DNA from 2 places in the Serratia sp. Sp408 genome. Region 2 is predicted to be linked to the other one. Evidence: predicted binding sites of a transcription regulator. Region 2 holds the regulator's gene; the other holds the start of a gene.
The links. The regulator PurR, encoded in region 2, represses purine synthesis genes. The targets are predictions, from matches to a motif close to CANGCAAACGTTTGCNTG.
Positions count from the first base shown of each region.

Region 1 (8,107 bases), 120 kb from region 2:
CCTGCTCCGTGGGTCGCTGGGCACACTGCCGTGGCGATCGCCACCAGCAATATATAATGCATAACCATTCGGTTTTACTGAGCGTTTACCTAAGATTTTTCTTGCGACGTAATAAGCGATGCCGTACTTTGGTCAGGTAACAAAAAAGAGTTAGCATGCTCTTTTTCGTCACGCCTCAAATTTTCATGTGATCCAAACAGGATAAGACACGTCTCTTTCCCGCCGCTTGGTGCGGGACTCTTTTTCTCTTTTGGCCGCGTCCGCACCAAACTGGTGCTTTATGTTGAGATTTCGTGGTTAATATCTTAAATTTGACGGCTGAGAAACCTTAACCTCCCACGGTGGCCAGGTTGGCAACGGGTGGGCGTTCAGGAGCAAAAGTAATGCAAATGACCCTCATGGAATACATCACTCTGCATTTTAACGGCGATCTTCACCGCTACGCGCAGGCGGAAGGCGTAAGCAGCGATCAGATCCGCCGCTGGATCGACAACGAATGCTATGTCATCAAGGGACGACTGGTTATGCCGGTTAAGCACCTGCCTGTCGAAGTCATGCAGTGATGCCATAAAAAACCCCGTCGATGCGGGGTTTTTTATATTCAGTGCCACAATCAGAAATTGTAACCAACCACCAGATAGTAACCCCAGCCGGTAGACTTGATTGGCCCTTGCGGCGTGCCGATATCTACGCCATCTTGCCATTGACCGCCGTTATGGAAATAACGTGCAACTACCGAGTAATGCCAGTGATCGTAGTTCAGCGCCAGGATATGGCTGGATGCAATGGAATTGCTGGTGCGTGCCTGACGGCCGTTGACGGTGAAATCGTCCTTGCCCAGATCGGAGCCAAAATCAAAGTTGGTAAAGCCGATGTAATTCAGATTACCGCCCCATAGCTGGGTCAACGGCACAAAATATTTCACCTTGAAGCGGTAACCATCCCAGCTGTTCTGGTTGGCGGCACCGTAGTTCTGCCATTGGTATTTGGCATAAATGTTCATCGACAGGCTCATTGGCAGACCGGTATCGATGTCGGTACCCAGACCCATATACCAGGTGCTCTGGCGAGATGAATCGTTGCGTCCCATGTCATAGATGTAGTTGTTGGCGAAATACCATTCTTTAAACGGCCCGAAGCTGAGATCGGCGCCGGTCAGCTTGTCGATGGAAAAGCGCGGCTCGATTTCCATAAACAGCGGTGAACCTTTGTCCCAGATACCGCGATCCGGCGTATTGCCCACGCCAAAGAATTTCGGCACGTCGACGTAGCCATAGAAATCAAACCATTCGTGTTTGGCGAAGGCTTCGTATTCCAGATAGACATCGTTGTTCAACTGCGGTCCGAAGCGAGTATGGTAGCTCCCTACCACGTTCACGCTCTGATGCCACCAATCTGAAACGTATTGACTGTCTTTGCTATCAGCCATTGATGATGCACTGTACGATGCTGCGAGAAGCACACCTGCTGCGAGAGCTATTTTTTTCATTTTATTACCACATGCTTAAAGGGCCATTTCCTGCCCGTTAGAAAAAATGACAAATGAGTCTGAATGACACCTGGCGTAACCAACGGTGAATCAATGCACATTCACCGCGCGCATTATAGAAATCACCGAGTGTAATAATCTGTGATCCAGTCACCCATTTCGCGAATAGGTAATCGATTGCGTTCACATTTGTCAAATTATGTTTCATGCAAATTCACAATCGCTGTGATTTTTGTCATGAGCGGACGTTTTTTATGCAGGATTCGTGCCCAATTCCACCAACAGCCGGCTATCGTCCAGGTTACATTTTTTGACGGAAGATGCCGGCGCGCAGCCGGCAGAGATGGGGAGCGAGGGGGGTAAAACTGACTAACTCAACGGGCGCCTGGAACCGCTTTGGCAATATTGTCGGCGCGAAACACCACTTCTTCGCCACGTGCAATTTCCCACTCTTTGGGTGGGATATCCGTTTTCGGCGCGGCAGCGATCACCGTACCAATAATGCGCTTGTCTTCGCGACGCAAGATACTGACGTCAAGCTGATATTCGTGGCGCAGGTTGGCGGTGGTGAGCCGCACCGTATCGCCCCGGCCGAAGTTCTGATCGTCGATAATGGGCTGCTGAATAAACTGCACATCGCTTCTCATGGTTCACGTTCCTTCTGACAGAAGACGTAATTTGAGCTTAGCTGATTTCAGGCCTGACGCAGGGAGCCGTATCAAATATCTGCACTTATCCGCGAGTTGCTCGCCAGCATATCAGCGAGCCCAAAATCACCATCACCACGCCTTGCCAAAAGCTCACCGTCAGTGCGGTGCTGAGCAATAGCGCAGCAAATACCGAGGACAACACCGGGGTAAAATACGACGCCGTGGCCAATAACGTCATGTTGCCCCGCAAGATGCCGACATTCCATGCCGCATAGCCGGTCCCCATCGCCATGCCGGCGCACAGCAGCGTCGCGGTGACCGGCAGCGTGAAATGCAAGGCCGATTCATTGCTGAAGGCATATTGCAGCCACAGTACCAGCGCCGTCAGGGTAATGAACACCACCACGCCGTTATGACCCTGGGCAATACGCCGGGTGACGTTACAATAAACCGCCCAGATAACCGCGCCGCTGAACGCCAGGCAATAACTGAGCGGGTTACTGTGAACGTTTGCCAGCATTTGCGCCGGCGACCAGCCCCCCTCGCCGCTCATGATCCACCCAATGCCCAGCAACGCCAGCAATAGCCCTGGGATCACCCACAGCGTGGCTTTTTGGCCGTTGAACACAATGGCCATTAATACCGTCAGGCTCGGCCACAGGTAGTTGATCATGCCAAGTTCGATCGCCTGCAGCCGGTTGTTGGCGTAACCCAGTGACAAGGAAAGACAGATCTCATAAGTGACGAACAGCAGGCTGCCGAGCAATAAGTAGGGTTTGGGAAAATGGTTTAGTCTGGGCAGCCCCATCACCACCACCAGGAAAATCGCTCCCACGCTGTAGATCATCGCCGCGCCGCCAATCGGCCCCAGCGCTTCGCTGACGCTGCGAATCAGGCCGACGACGCTGCTCCACAGGACAATCGCCAATAATCCCATCAGCGTGGCGCGGTAAGTCGTGGAGATCGCAGGCATTTGACTCTTCCAATGAATTCATTTCAACCAGCGTTTGACTGTACAACGGCGCAGAGAAGAATAAAAGTGAAACGGAGATCGGCTCCCCGTTTCGGCAAATCACCCGTAGAGTCAGAGCGCCGGACAACACAGCGTCAAGGCAGCCAGATTTTCCGACAACGCCCCGATTACGCTGTGAGACCGCTGCACGCCTGGTAATGTGACAGCGTCACTGTTGGGTTTGGCGTTCGAACTGCGGTGGTGGCTGGCGGAAACGCCGGGTGAGGTATACCAGATAGGCAAAGCCCAGAGCCGCCCAGCACAACCCCATGGTCAGCGAGCTCTTTTCCAGATTCAGCCACAGCACGCCAACCGTCAGCGCACCGACCAGCGGCAAAATCAGGAAATGGACGCGATCCTTCCAGGTTTTGTTGCGCCCTTCGCGAATAAAGAAATGACTGATCACCGACAGGTTAACGAAGGTAAACGCCACCAAGGCACCAAAGTTGATCAGCGCAGTGGCGGTCACCAGATCAAAGGACAACGCAGACAGCGCCACGGCACCGACCATCAGCACGTTCAGCGTCGGGGTGCGCCATTTCGGATGAATGTAACCGAACAGTTTTTCCGGGAACACGTTGTCACGCCCCATGACGTACAGCAAGCGCGACACGCTGGCATGGGATGCCAGACCGGACGCCAGGGTATTGATAAAGGTAGTGCACAGGAAAATCGACTGGAACAGCTTGCCGCCCACGTACAGCGCTATTTCCGGCAGTGCCGCATCCGGCTGTTTGAAACGTTCGATCGTGGGGAAAAACAGCTGGATAAAGAACGAAACGCTGATGAAAATCACTCCGCCGTACAGCGCCGTCAGGAAAATGGCGCGCGGGATCACTTTGGCTGCATTGGGCGTTTCCTCGCTCAGCGTGGTGACCGCGTCAAAACCGAGAAAGGAAAAACACAAAATGGTGGCGCCGGTGATAATCGGCAACAGGTGGGCGTTCTCACTGACGAACGGTTGCAGGCTCCACACCGTTCCCAGCCCTTCACCGCGCTGTAGACCCTGAACCACCAGAAAAATGAACACCACGATGATCATGATCTGCGCCAGAACGAACAGGGTATTGAAGTTGGCGACCACGTTGACGCTCTTCAGATTGATCGCCGTCATGATGAACACGAAACCGACCACCCAGACCCACGGGGGAACCTCGGGAAACAGCGCGGTGAGGTAGATTTTCGCCAACAGCGTATTGATCATCGGCAGGAACAGATAGTCCAGCAGCGAAGACCAGCCGACCAGAAAGCCGACGTGCGGATTAATCGCCTTTTGTGCATAGGTATACGCCGAGCCGGCGGTCGGAAACTGGCGTACCAGTTTGCCGTAGCTGATGGCGGTAAACAGCACGCCAGCCAACGCAAACAGATAGGACGCCGGTACATGGCCGTCGGTGACGCCGGAAACGATGCCGAAAGTGTCAAAAACCGTCATCGGAGTCAGATAGGCCAGGCCCATCATCACCACTTGCCACAGCTTGAGCGACTTGCGCAATTGCGGCTTATCCGCGTCATTACCATCGATGACATTTGTTGTCATGGGAATTTCCTCACCAGCGTCCTGTACGCTCAATTGGAAGAAATGGTTAACCGCAGCGCGCAGCCTCGCCGGGCCACAGGATAGCCGACAAAATACGCCTGACGCGCGCGAGGGAGTGAATGGGCGGAATCAGGCGTTTTTCAGCATCCACTCAATTTCGGTTTCGGTGATCAGGCGTTCAAACTGCACCAATTCATCGGTTTTGCAGGCCAGGTAAACGTGAGTGAAGCGCTCGCCGAGCAAACGATGCAACACCGGCTGATGCTCAAACTCGTACAGCGCGTCGCTCTGGCGGATCGGGAACGGCAACCCTTCCTGCTCCAGTCCGTTGCCGGTTACCGGCTCCGGTAAGGACAGCGGAGTGTCCAATCCATATACGATGCCGGCCAGCACGGCCGCCATCACCAGATAGGGGTTGGCGTCAGCGCCAGCCACCCGGTATTCCACCCGATGACTGTCGCGATCGCCGCAGGGAATGCGCAGCGCCACGGTGCGGTTATTATGCCCCCACGACGCCTGGATCGGCACATACATGCCCGGCTGAAAACGCCGATAGGCGTTGACGTTCGGTGCCAGCAGCGCCATCGACGCCGGCATCAGCGCGATCATGCCCGCCAGCGCCTGTTTCAATAGCGCAGAATCTTCACCATCGGCGTCGGAAAATACGTTATTTCCCTCATTGTCCAGCATGCTGATGTGGATATGCATGCCGCTGCCGGCGTGCTCTTCATAGGGTTTGGCCATAAAGGTGGCGTGCATGTTGTGGTTTTCAGCCACCATGCGGATCAGGCGTTTCAAGGCCAACGCATGGTCGCAGGCTTGCAGCACGTCGCCGGTATGATGCAGGTTGACTTCGAACTGCCCAGGCGACGCTTCGGCCACCGCGCCGTCCGCCGGAATGCCTTGCAGGCGCGCCAGCTCGTCGATGTCACTCAGCACATCGGCAAAATGATTAAGGTTATCGACCGAATACACCTGACTCTGGGTGTTGCGTTCCTGGGTGCCCGGCGCACAAGGCGGTTGTAGATAGCCTTCGGCGTCGCGCTGGCGATCGATGAGATAGAACTCCAACTCTACCGCTACCACGGGAGACAACCCGCGCTGCCGCAAGCGCTGCCATACACGGTTCAGCACATTGCGCGGTTCAACGTCAAAGGGAGTGCCATCTTCATCCAGCATGGTGAGCAACACCTGACCGATATACTGCGGGTCCGCCGCCGACGGCGTCAGACTACCCGGCACCGGAACGCAGATATGATCCGGCTCGCCCAGTTCCTGCCCCAACCCGGCCTCTTCGACCACATTGCCCAGGATGTCCATCGCGAATACCGAAGCCGGGAAGTAACAGCCCTTCTCCAGCTTGTTCAAGCCAGCTAGCGGAATACGCTTGCCACGGAAACTGCCGTTCAGATCGGTCAGCAACACGTCAATGTGCTGGGTTAACGGATAGCGTTCCAGGTATTTGTTCACCTCGCGCTGGAACATGCTACTTCGCCTTTCTTCATTGTGTTGAACAAAGTTTTCCACTTCTACGATGTTGGTCTGCATGGGTCACCCGCCGTTATGTTTGCTCAGTGGTTTTCACTACTGTCTGCGGTCGATGTTTTCGACCAGGATGCTCAATATAATGTCCACCAATGAAACATAGATGCAACAAAATTGTTTTGCAAGTGTTACTTTTGGTTTGAATATTAGGCTACCCACTGCTAGATTTATTAAATATTGAACAAAAAAGCCAGCAAAGACGTGTTTCGTTCATAATTTCGAACATACCAAGAGGATATCATGGGCAATATATTTAACAGGCCGATCGTCGGCGTCGTGATGTGCCGCCATAGGCTAAACCAACATCCGACACAGACCTTGCAAGAAAAGTACCTGAATGCGGTACTCGCCGCCGGCGGATTACCGATCGCCCTGCCACACGCGCTGGCAGAACCGGATTTGCTGGAAAATCTGCTGCCATACCTGGACGGCGTGATGCTGCCTGGCAGCCCCAGCAATGTGCAGCCGCACCTTTATGGTGAAAACGGCGATGAGCCTGACGCCGATCCTGGGCGTGATGAACTGAGCCTGGCGCTGATCCGCCTGGCGCTGGACAGGCGCATTCCCCTTTTCGCCATTTGCCGGGGCATGCAGGAAATGGTGGTAGCCACCGAAGGTACCCTGCGCCGTCGCCTGTACGAACGCCCCGAGCTGTTGGAACACCGAGAAGATCACGATCTGCCGCTGGAACAGCAATATGCCCCGGCGCACGAAGTCATCGTCGCAGACGGCGGGCTGCTTTCGCAACTGATCCCGGATTGCAACCGCTTTTGGGTCAACTCGCTGCATGGCCAGGGTGCCAAGACCCTTGGCGCCGGCATACGTATTGAAGCGCATGCCGCCGACGGATTGGTGGAAGCCATCAGCGTACGCGATCGGCCATTTGCCCTCGGCGTGCAGTGGCATCCAGAGTGGAACAGCGATGAATACGCGCTGTCGCGCCTGCTGTTTGAAGGTTTCATCGCGGCATGCCGCCGCTACCACCAGGAAAAGGAACAGCGCCAATGAGCAATGCCAGCTTGGCTCCGGGGAAACGCCTGTCGCAGATCCGTCAGCAGTTAGGTTTGTCGCAGCGCCGCGTGGCCGAACTGTCTGGATTAACCCACAGCGCCATCAGCACTATCGAGCAGGACAAGGTCAGTCCGGCCATCAGTACGCTGCAAAAGCTGCTGACGGTGTACGGACTGTCGTTGTCAGCGTTTTTCGCCGAGCCCGACAAACCTGCGGAGCCGCAAATTGTGATTGAGCAAGCAGATTTGATCGAAATCGGCAGTCAGGGGGTATCGATGAAGTTGATTCATAACGGCGACCCCAATCGTACGCTGGCCATGATGATCGAAACCTATGAGCCGGGCACCACCACCGGCGAACGCATCAAGCATCAGGGGGAAGAGATCGGCACCCTGCTGGAGGGCGAAGTGATGCTGTTGGTCAACGGTCAGACTTACGCGTTGGCCGCCGGCCAGAGTTACGCCATCAACACCGGTATTCCCCACAGTTTCAGCAACACTTCGGCGCGCATTTGTCGCATTGTCAGCGCCCACACGCCGACCACATTCTGATTAACGGAGCAAGGTATGGATTTCCATCATCAGCAATACTGGCAACAGCGGGCGCAGGCCCTGAAGATTGAGAATCGACTGTTTATCAATGGCCGTTATCTGCCCGCCGCCGAGGGCGGTACCTTTGCGGTGGACGATCCCGCCGGGCAACGCGAGCTGACACAGGTCGCTCGCGCAACCGGCGTCGATGTCGACCTGGCGGTACGCGCCGCGCGTGAGGCATTCGAGCGTGGTGACTGGTCGCAGGCCTCGCCGGCGCAACGCAAGTCCACGCTGGCAACGCTGGCGACGCTGATGGAACAACATGCA
Region 1 covers NZ_JBXUFT010000001.1:1,073,992-1,082,098, reverse strand. Annotated here, with positions in the region: gene AC2AXP_RS05135 (hypothetical protein) at 384-563, shown strand; gene AC2AXP_RS05130 (nucleoside-specific channel-forming protein Tsx) at 614-1,489, opposite strand; gene AC2AXP_RS05125 (hypothetical protein) at 1,864-2,136, opposite strand; gene yddG (aromatic amino acid DMT transporter YddG) at 2,222-3,112, opposite strand; gene AC2AXP_RS05115 (APC family permease) at 3,321-4,691, opposite strand; gene AC2AXP_RS05110 (glutamine synthetase family protein) at 4,821-6,239, opposite strand; gene puuD (gamma-glutamyl-gamma-aminobutyrate hydrolase) at 6,477-7,244, shown strand; gene puuR (HTH-type transcriptional regulator PuuR) at 7,241-7,798, shown strand; gene puuC (aldehyde dehydrogenase PuuC) at 7,814-8,107, shown strand, end outside.
Region 1: the regulator PurR is predicted to act here: its motif matches at 1,656-1,673, upstream of AC2AXP_RS05130 (nucleoside-specific channel-forming protein Tsx).

Region 2 (8,107 bases):
GATGGCCGCCGCAGAACGCGCCGGATTGAAACGCAATCCGTTCCATCCGTTTGCCACCTTTGATACCGCTGCGCTAAGCGGGCTGGTGCTCGGGCAAACCGTGCTGGCCAAAGCCTGTATCGCCGCCGGCATGGCGTTTGACAGCAGCCAGGCACACTCCGCACTGTACGATACCGAACAAACCGCCCTGCTGTTCTGCGAGCTGGTCAATCGCTGGAAACGCCTCGGCGGCTGGCCGCTGGCCGTCGGCAACGTTGACTGAGCGATAAAAAAACGGGCGGCGTATGTGATATACGCCGCCCGTTGTCATTACAGGAAACCGCCGTTATGGCTGCTGGTCTTCCTGCTCTTTGTATTTTTCTGCCGTTTCCTTGATCAACTGCTGCAACTCACCACGCTGATACATTTCGATGATGATATCGCAACCGCCAACCAGTTCGCCGTCCACCCACAGCTGTGGGAAGGTTGGCCAGTTGGCGTATTTCGGCAGTTCGGCACGGATGTCGGGGTTTTGCAGAATATCAACGTAGGCAAAACGCTCGCCACAGGCAGACAACGCCTGAACGGCCTGAGCGGAGAAGCCGCAGCTTGGCAATTTTGGTGAACCCTTCATGTACAGCAGAATCGGGTTCTCAGCGATTTGTTGCTGAACTTTTTCAATCGTCGTCATTTTATTGCTTCCTCAAGCCATCTCAGGGCTACAACATGCATCACATCCGCTATTGTAGCGGCTGGGCGGCTGGCAAAAAAACGCCATCTTTTGCAAGGACATTCTGCCAGCACCGACCGCGCAGCGTCGGCAACGCCATTTCGATCAAACATACACTCAGAATAACATTTTTAATCTGACCATTTCACTAATATATTTTGCCAAGTGCTGCAGCTTTAATCCCCAGCCAGTCGCGTCGCAGACCATTTTTCATCCATTCGGCAGCGTTTTTTGCGTTGATTAAAAATGCCATTAACGTTTTCTCACAATATGGATTATTATTTATAGGTTCTCCGCTGTTTTATATGGCGTATTTGGGGAATACTGTCATTCTTTCGTAGTTTGTTTCGGGGCCAAGGTTGGTAACGTCAACATGCGTTTAATTATTACGCTCTTTGTGCTGTTGTTTACACAGCTGTTTCTCAATCTGGCGCATGCCGCGCCACAGGCTCGCGTTGCCGCTGAGCAGCGTAAAACCCATGTTAATGAGGCACGCCCGGACGATCGCAAGAAAAAGAAAGCGCTCAAGGCGGCCAAGAAAGCCAAAGTCACTACACCGCAAAAGACGACCGCGTTAAAAACCCGCAAAACATCGACCATAAAAACGGCAAAGAAGACCAGTCGAATTAAATCGTCGCGTAAAACCACGCAGGTTGCCAAAATTCGCGTTACGCCGCCGAAGAAAGGCTATAAAAAAGGTTATGGTCGCCACCGCACTGCGGGTTTGGCCACCACCAAGCGGCTGCGTAACGAAAATCTGCTGCATGATGAAAAACCGCTAAAACTCAGCGCTGCGCATAAAAAACGTTATCAGCACGCCAAACAGACCGCGATGGCCAAACTGATGAACCAGATGGGCAAACCCTACCGCTGGGGCGGTACTTCACCACGCACCGGCTTTGATTGTAGTGGACTGATTTATTACGCCTATAAGGACGTGATGAAAATCAAGATGCCGCGCACCGCCAATGAAATGTTCCACCTGCGGGATGCGGCGCCGATCAAGAAGAACGAACTCGAAAGCGGAGACCTGGTGTTCTTTCGCATAAATAACCGCGGCGCGGCTGACCATGTGGGGGTTTATCTGGGCAACGGCAAATTTATCCAGTCGCCGCGCACCGGGGAGGAAATCCGCATCAGCCAGCTTGATAATGATTACTGGCAAAATCATTACGTCGGTGCCCGCCGCGTGATGACGCCAAAAACCATTCGCTGACGCAACAAGACGATGGCGGCCTCGCCCGGCCGCCATCGTGCCGTTCCCTTCTCTCTTGCCATAACTCTTTTGCCCCGATTTAGCACGCTTTAACTCCTTTTCCTGTCGGGAAATTGCTACCATTAATAACCTCTAAAAAAGAGTGGTTACTGGCGATTCGTTCGCCAAAGTCCCCGGATGGGAACGCCAGATTGGCGCCATATAAAAGAAGGAGAAAGCAATGTCGTTTACACTACCTGCTCTACCGTATGCCAAAGATGCGCTTGAACCGCATATCTCGGCAGAAACGCTGGAATACCACTATGGTAAACATCACAACGCTTATGTGGTTAACCTGAATGCGCTGATCGACGGCAGCGAGTTTCAAGACAAATCATTGGAAGAGATCGTTAAAACCGCCAGCGGCGGCATCTTCAACAACGCCGCGCAGGTGTGGAACCACACCTTTTACTGGCATTGCCTGTCGCCACAGGGCGGCGGTGAGCCAAACGGTAAACTGGCAGAAGCAATCAATCGGGCCTTCGGTAGCTTCGATAAGTTCAAGCAGGCGTTCACACAATCAGCGGTAGGCAATTTTGGCGCCGGCTGGACCTGGCTGGTAAAGAAAAGCGACGGTTCGCTGGCTATCGTTAATACCTCGAATGCAGCCACCCCGCTGACCGGCGAGGACAAGCCGCTGCTGACGGTAGACGTGTGGGAGCACGCTTATTATATCGACTACCGCAATGCGCGGCCGAACTATCTGGAAAACTTCTGGGCGCTGGTGAACTGGGCGTTCGTAGCGGAAAACCTGGCGTAATTGGCCAATACGCGGCAATAAATAAAAAGGCGCAGTTCATATTGAGCTGCGCCTTTATTGATTAAGTCAGGATTCAGTTCAATGCGGCAGTGAAGCTGAAGGCAATAATCATCGCCAATGCACCCAGGGTGGTGAACAAAGACATTTTTAAATCGGTATCCATCAAAAACTCCTTATCAGATAATCTGCGCCAAGCATAAAATCCACAGTATTGGTGCGTCAAATCATTTTCCCACAGTTCCCCAATAAAATCTTGTTATCATTCCACGCTTATAATGTTGATTAGCACTTCCACTTTTGCTCAATATGCGACAAAATTCGCAGTTCACTGCTGCGCACCGGCAATTGAGTCCCTCCAGGTCAAGTGGCTGACGACTTCCACACTAAAAACCAAGTTTTCGTGACTCTGGAGAAGGATCTGCGTAGGCAAACGATTAACAACATGCTTACATGCTAAATACATGTGGGTTTAGGAGTCATTCTTTACATGGCAACGATTAAAGATGTGGCCAAACGCGCGGGCGTTTCCACCACCACCGTTTCGCACGTCATCAATAAGACCCGTTTCGTCGCCGAAGAGACCAAGGCGGCCGTTTGGGCTGCCATTAAAGAGCTGCATTATTCCCCAAGCGCCGTTGCTCGCAGTTTGAAGGTCAATCACACCAAATCCATTGGCCTGCTGGCAACCTCCAGCGAAGCGCCCTATTTCGCTGAAGTGATTGAAGCGGTGGAAAACAGCTGTTACAGCAAGGGCTACACGCTGATTCTGTGCAACTCGCATAACAATCTGGACAAACAGCGCGCCTATCTGGCGATGCTGGCGCAAAAACGCGTCGACGGCCTGCTGGTGATGTGCTCCGAATATCCTGACCAACTGCTCGGCATGCTGGAAGATTATCGCAACATCCCGATGGTGGTGATGGACTGGGGCGCCGCGCGCGGTGACTTCACCGACACCATCATCGACAATGCCTTCGAAGGTGGCTATCTGGCAGGCCGTTATCTGATTGAACGTGGCCACCGCGACATCGGCGCCATTCCCGGGCAACTGTCGCGCAACACCGGCGGCGGCCGTCATCAGGGTTTCCTCAAGGCATTGCAGGAAGCCAATATCGACATCCGTGACCAGTGGATTGTCCAGGGCGACTTCGAGCCGGAGTCCGGTTATAAGGCCATGCACCAGATCCTGTCGCAAAAACAGCGCCCGACCGCCGTGTTCTGCGGCGGCGACATTATGGCCATGGGCGCAATCTGCGCTGCCGACGAGCTCGGGTTGCGCGTGCCGCAGGATATTTCAGTGATCGGTTATGACAATGTACGCAACGCGCGTTACTTCACCCCGGCGCTGACCACTATCCATCAGCCAAAAGAGCGTCTTGGTGAAATGGCATTTACCATGCTGCTGGATCGCATCATCAGCAAACGCGAAGAATCGCAGGTCATTGAAGTACACCCCAAATTGATCGAACGCCGCTCGGTCGCCGACGGCCCGTTCGTCGATTACCGCCGCTAAAGCACCGGCCGGGGGGCGCGATTGCGCTACTCCGGCAATATCACCTCGCTCAACCATTCCTGATTCAGCGTTTCACTGTCGCCGAGATAATCCAGCAACCACGCCATCGCCGGCGACTGCGCGTTCTGCTGCCAGGTCAGGCAACAGGCGCTGGGCGGGAACGGTTCAGGCAGTTGCAACGCCACCAGTTCCCCCTGCTCAATCAACGGCAATACGCGATGTGCCGGCACCATGCCGACGCACAAGCCATCACGCAAACAGTCCACCGCCGATACCCAGTCCGGTACCAGCAACCGCCGTTGGTTATCCAAAGACCAGGTGACGCGCTTGGGCAAGGTGCGTGAGGTGTCCTCCAGCACCAGGGAGGGAAATGGCCGCAGCCGATCGTCATCCAGCGGGCCGGGCAAAACCGCCAGCGGATGGCTGGCGCTGACCACGCACAGCCAGTTCATAAAACCCATGTCGCGAAAGGCAAAGCCGCCACCGGTCGGCACCGCGCGCGTTGCGCCAATTGCCATATCGGCACGCCCGTCCACCAGCGCATCCCACACGCCGTTGAACACTTCCGGCTGTACCCGCAACTCGACGTCCGGGAAATGACGGTAGAAATCCAGCACCAGTTGCCGGCTACGCTGTGGTTTGACGATGATATCGACGGCGATCTTCAACTGGCCGCGCCAGCCGTTGGCCACCTGCTGACACTGACGACGGGTGTCGAGCATTTTTTTGATGACAGCGCGCGATTCCTGAACAAACAATGCGCCGGCAGGCGTCAGCTCCACGTCGCGATGGCGCCGTTCAAACAGCGGCACCGCCAGCCACTGCTCCAACTGACGTACGGTATAACTCACCGCTGACGGCACGCGATGCAGTTCCTGCGCTGCCGCGCTGAAACTGCCGGTACGCGCCACGGCGTCGACCACATCAAGGGAATATTCAGACCACATCGCTTTGCCTTCAATTTTTTTAACAGCAGCTTGCAAATATTACCGTTTCACAAGCAGAGATCCAGCCAGATACACTTGCGACGCTAAAAAAAACCTGCACAACAGCATCAACGAGAAATACCATGCGAAACTTTGGATTTATGTTTTACCTCGCCGGGCTGAGCATGCTCGGCTACCTGGCCACCGATATGTACCTGCCCGCCTTTGGCGCCATGCAGCAAGAATTGCAGATTTCTGCCGGCGCCATCAGCGCCAGCCTCAGTATCTTCCTGGCCGGTTTTGCCTTTGCTCAATTACTCTGGGGGCCACTCTCCGATCGTCTCGGCCGCAAGCCGGTATTGCTGATGGGACTGGCGCTATTTGGCATCGGCTGTCTGGGCATGCTGTGGGCCGATAACGCGATGCAACTGTGGTCATTGCGCTTTATTCAGGCGATCGGCGTCTGTTCCGCTGCGGTCACCTGGCAGGCGATCGTTATCGATCGCTATCGCGAGGGCGCCGCCCATCGCGTGTTCGCTACCATCATGCCGCTGGTGGCGCTGTCGCCAGCGCTGGCGCCGTTGCTCGGAGCCTGGCTGCTGAATCACATGGGCTGGCGCGCCATTTTTGCCGTGCTGCTGGCGATCAGCGCCCTGCTGCTGTTGCCAACGCTGCTGCTCAAAGACAGTTCGCGCCTTGCGCCGGCCGCCGCCAACAACAACGGTATCGGCTTCCTGCAACTGCTGAAGTCGCCGGTGTTTGGCGGTAACGTCATGGTGTTCGCCGCCTGTTCAGCCGGCTTCTTTGCCTGGCTGACCGGCTCGCCATTTATTCTTGGCAACATGGGCTACAGCCCTAATGACATCGGTCTGAGCTACGTGCCGCAGACCCTGGCCTTCCTGCTCGGCGGCTTCGGTTGCCGCACCGCGCTAAACCGCATTAACGGCAACACCTTGCTGCCATGGCTGCTGATAGCGTATGGCATCAGTATGGTGGCGTTGTATCTGGTCGCCACCCTGACCACGCCGACCTTGACCACCCTGCTGATTCCGTTCTGCCTGATGGCATTGGTCAACGGCGCTGTCTACCCGATCGTGGTGGCCAATGCGTTGACGCCGTTCCCGGAAAGCACCGGTAAAGCGGCAGCACTGCAAAACACCTTGCAACTGGGTTTATGCTTTGTTGCCAGTATGCTGGTGTCGGCATTTATCGCACAACCGCTATTGGCGACGGTAACGGTGATGGTGTCTACCGTGGTCTTGGCTGCGATAGGCTATCTGATACAGCGTGGCAAAACGGTCGAGCAACCGCAGTCAACGCCGCGTGAACATGCTAACTCCGCGTCATAATTGCCTTTGGCAATAGTCACTTAAAGAATATTTTTGCCGAGTGCGATTTACAGTTGAGTAAGCGCCTCGGCAAGCCTATACTCAAAAAATAACCTTTAAAAATACCATAGCTAAAAGCGTTTTATTACACGTACTTGTTGTGTACGCGTATGGCGTCACAGTTTATTTTTTGATGAGTTGCCCCACGCCGTTTGGTATCAGGGTTCTCTTGGAATTTTCCTCTGTTCATGTCGGATATCAAACCTTGCGGTGAAATTTGTCGTAGGGATACGTATATGCCCGCAGAAATTGGCTAAGCTTTTTCCCAACGGGCCATAAGTCAGAAGAAAGGTGATGGAGAAGCTATGAGTTCATCGTGTATAGAAGATCTGAGCATCCAGGATAACCAATGGTATCGTATTGCCCATGAAATGCTCAGCATGGCGGGGATTGAAATAAACGGCTCCCGTCCTTTCGATATTCAGGTTAAAAACCCCGAGTTTTTTAAGCGCGTCCTGCAGGAAGGTTCACTGGGGCTGGGTGAAAGTTATATGGACGGCTGGTGGGAATGCGAACGGCTGGACTGTTTCTTTCACCGCGTGGTTGCCGCCGGTCTGGAAAAGAAACTCCCCCACCATTTTAAAGACACGCTGCGCATTGCCGCTGCACGGCTGACCAATCTGCAATCCAAAAAACGTGCCTGGATTGTCGGCAAGGAACATTACGATCTGGGTAATGATCTATTTACCCTGATGCTTGATCCCTATATGCAATATTCCTGCGGCTACTGGAAAGACGCGGCGACGCTCGAACAGGCGCAGGAAGGCAAATTGCGTATTATCTGCGAAAAGCTGCAATTGCAGCCGGGCATGCGCCTGCTGGATATCGGCTGCGGCTGGGGCGGTCTGTCCGCCTTTGCCGCCAAGCACTACGGCGTCTCGGTAGTGGGTGTGACCATTTCCGCCGAACAGCAAAAACTGGCTCAGGCGCGCTGTGAAGGGCTGGACGTGCAGATCCTGCTGCAAGACTATCGGGATCTCGATCAGCAATTTGATCGCATCGCCTCGGTTGGTATGTTTGAACACGTCGGGCCTAAAAATTACCGCACCTATTTCGAGGTGGTCGAGCGCAATTTAAAACCGAACGGGCTATTCCTGCTGCATACCATCGGGTCGAATCGTACGGATATGAATGTTGACCCCTGGATCAACAAATATATCTTCCCGAACGGTTGCCTGCCGTCAGTCAAACATATTGCGCAGGCCAGCGAAGGTCATTTCGTGATGGAAGACTGGCACAATTTTGGCGCCGATTACGATCGTACCCTGATGGCATGGCATGAGCGCTTTAAACAGGCCTGGCCACAGTTGGCCGAACGTTATTCCGAGCGCTTCGAACGCATGTTCAGCTATTATCTCAACGCCTGCGCCGGGGCGTTCCGCGCGCGGGATATCCAGCTTTGGCAGGTTGTTTTCAGCCCGCAAGGCGTTGAAGGCGGAATACGCGTACCGCGTTAACCCTGCCGCCAATCCTCCGCGCATAAAAATGCCGGTCAGACATCGCTGACCGGCATCGCCAATTAACCGCAGATTATCATGGCGGTATCAGCCGCAATA
Region 2 covers NZ_JBXUFT010000001.1:1,192,449-1,200,555, reverse strand. Annotated here, with positions in the region: gene rnt (ribonuclease T) at 1-262, shown strand, start outside; gene AC2AXP_RS05700 (Grx4 family monothiol glutaredoxin) at 326-670, opposite strand; gene AC2AXP_RS05695 (C40 family peptidase) at 1,083-1,925, shown strand; gene sodB (superoxide dismutase [Fe]) at 2,146-2,724, shown strand; gene cydH (cytochrome bd-I oxidase subunit CydH) at 2,798-2,887, opposite strand; gene purR (HTH-type transcriptional repressor PurR) at 3,212-4,237, shown strand; gene punR (DNA-binding transcriptional activator PunR) at 4,264-5,184, opposite strand; gene punC (purine nucleoside transporter PunC) at 5,307-6,512, shown strand; gene cfa (cyclopropane fatty acyl phospholipid synthase) at 6,857-8,008, shown strand; gene AC2AXP_RS05660 (I78 family peptidase inhibitor) at 8,096-8,107, opposite strand, start outside.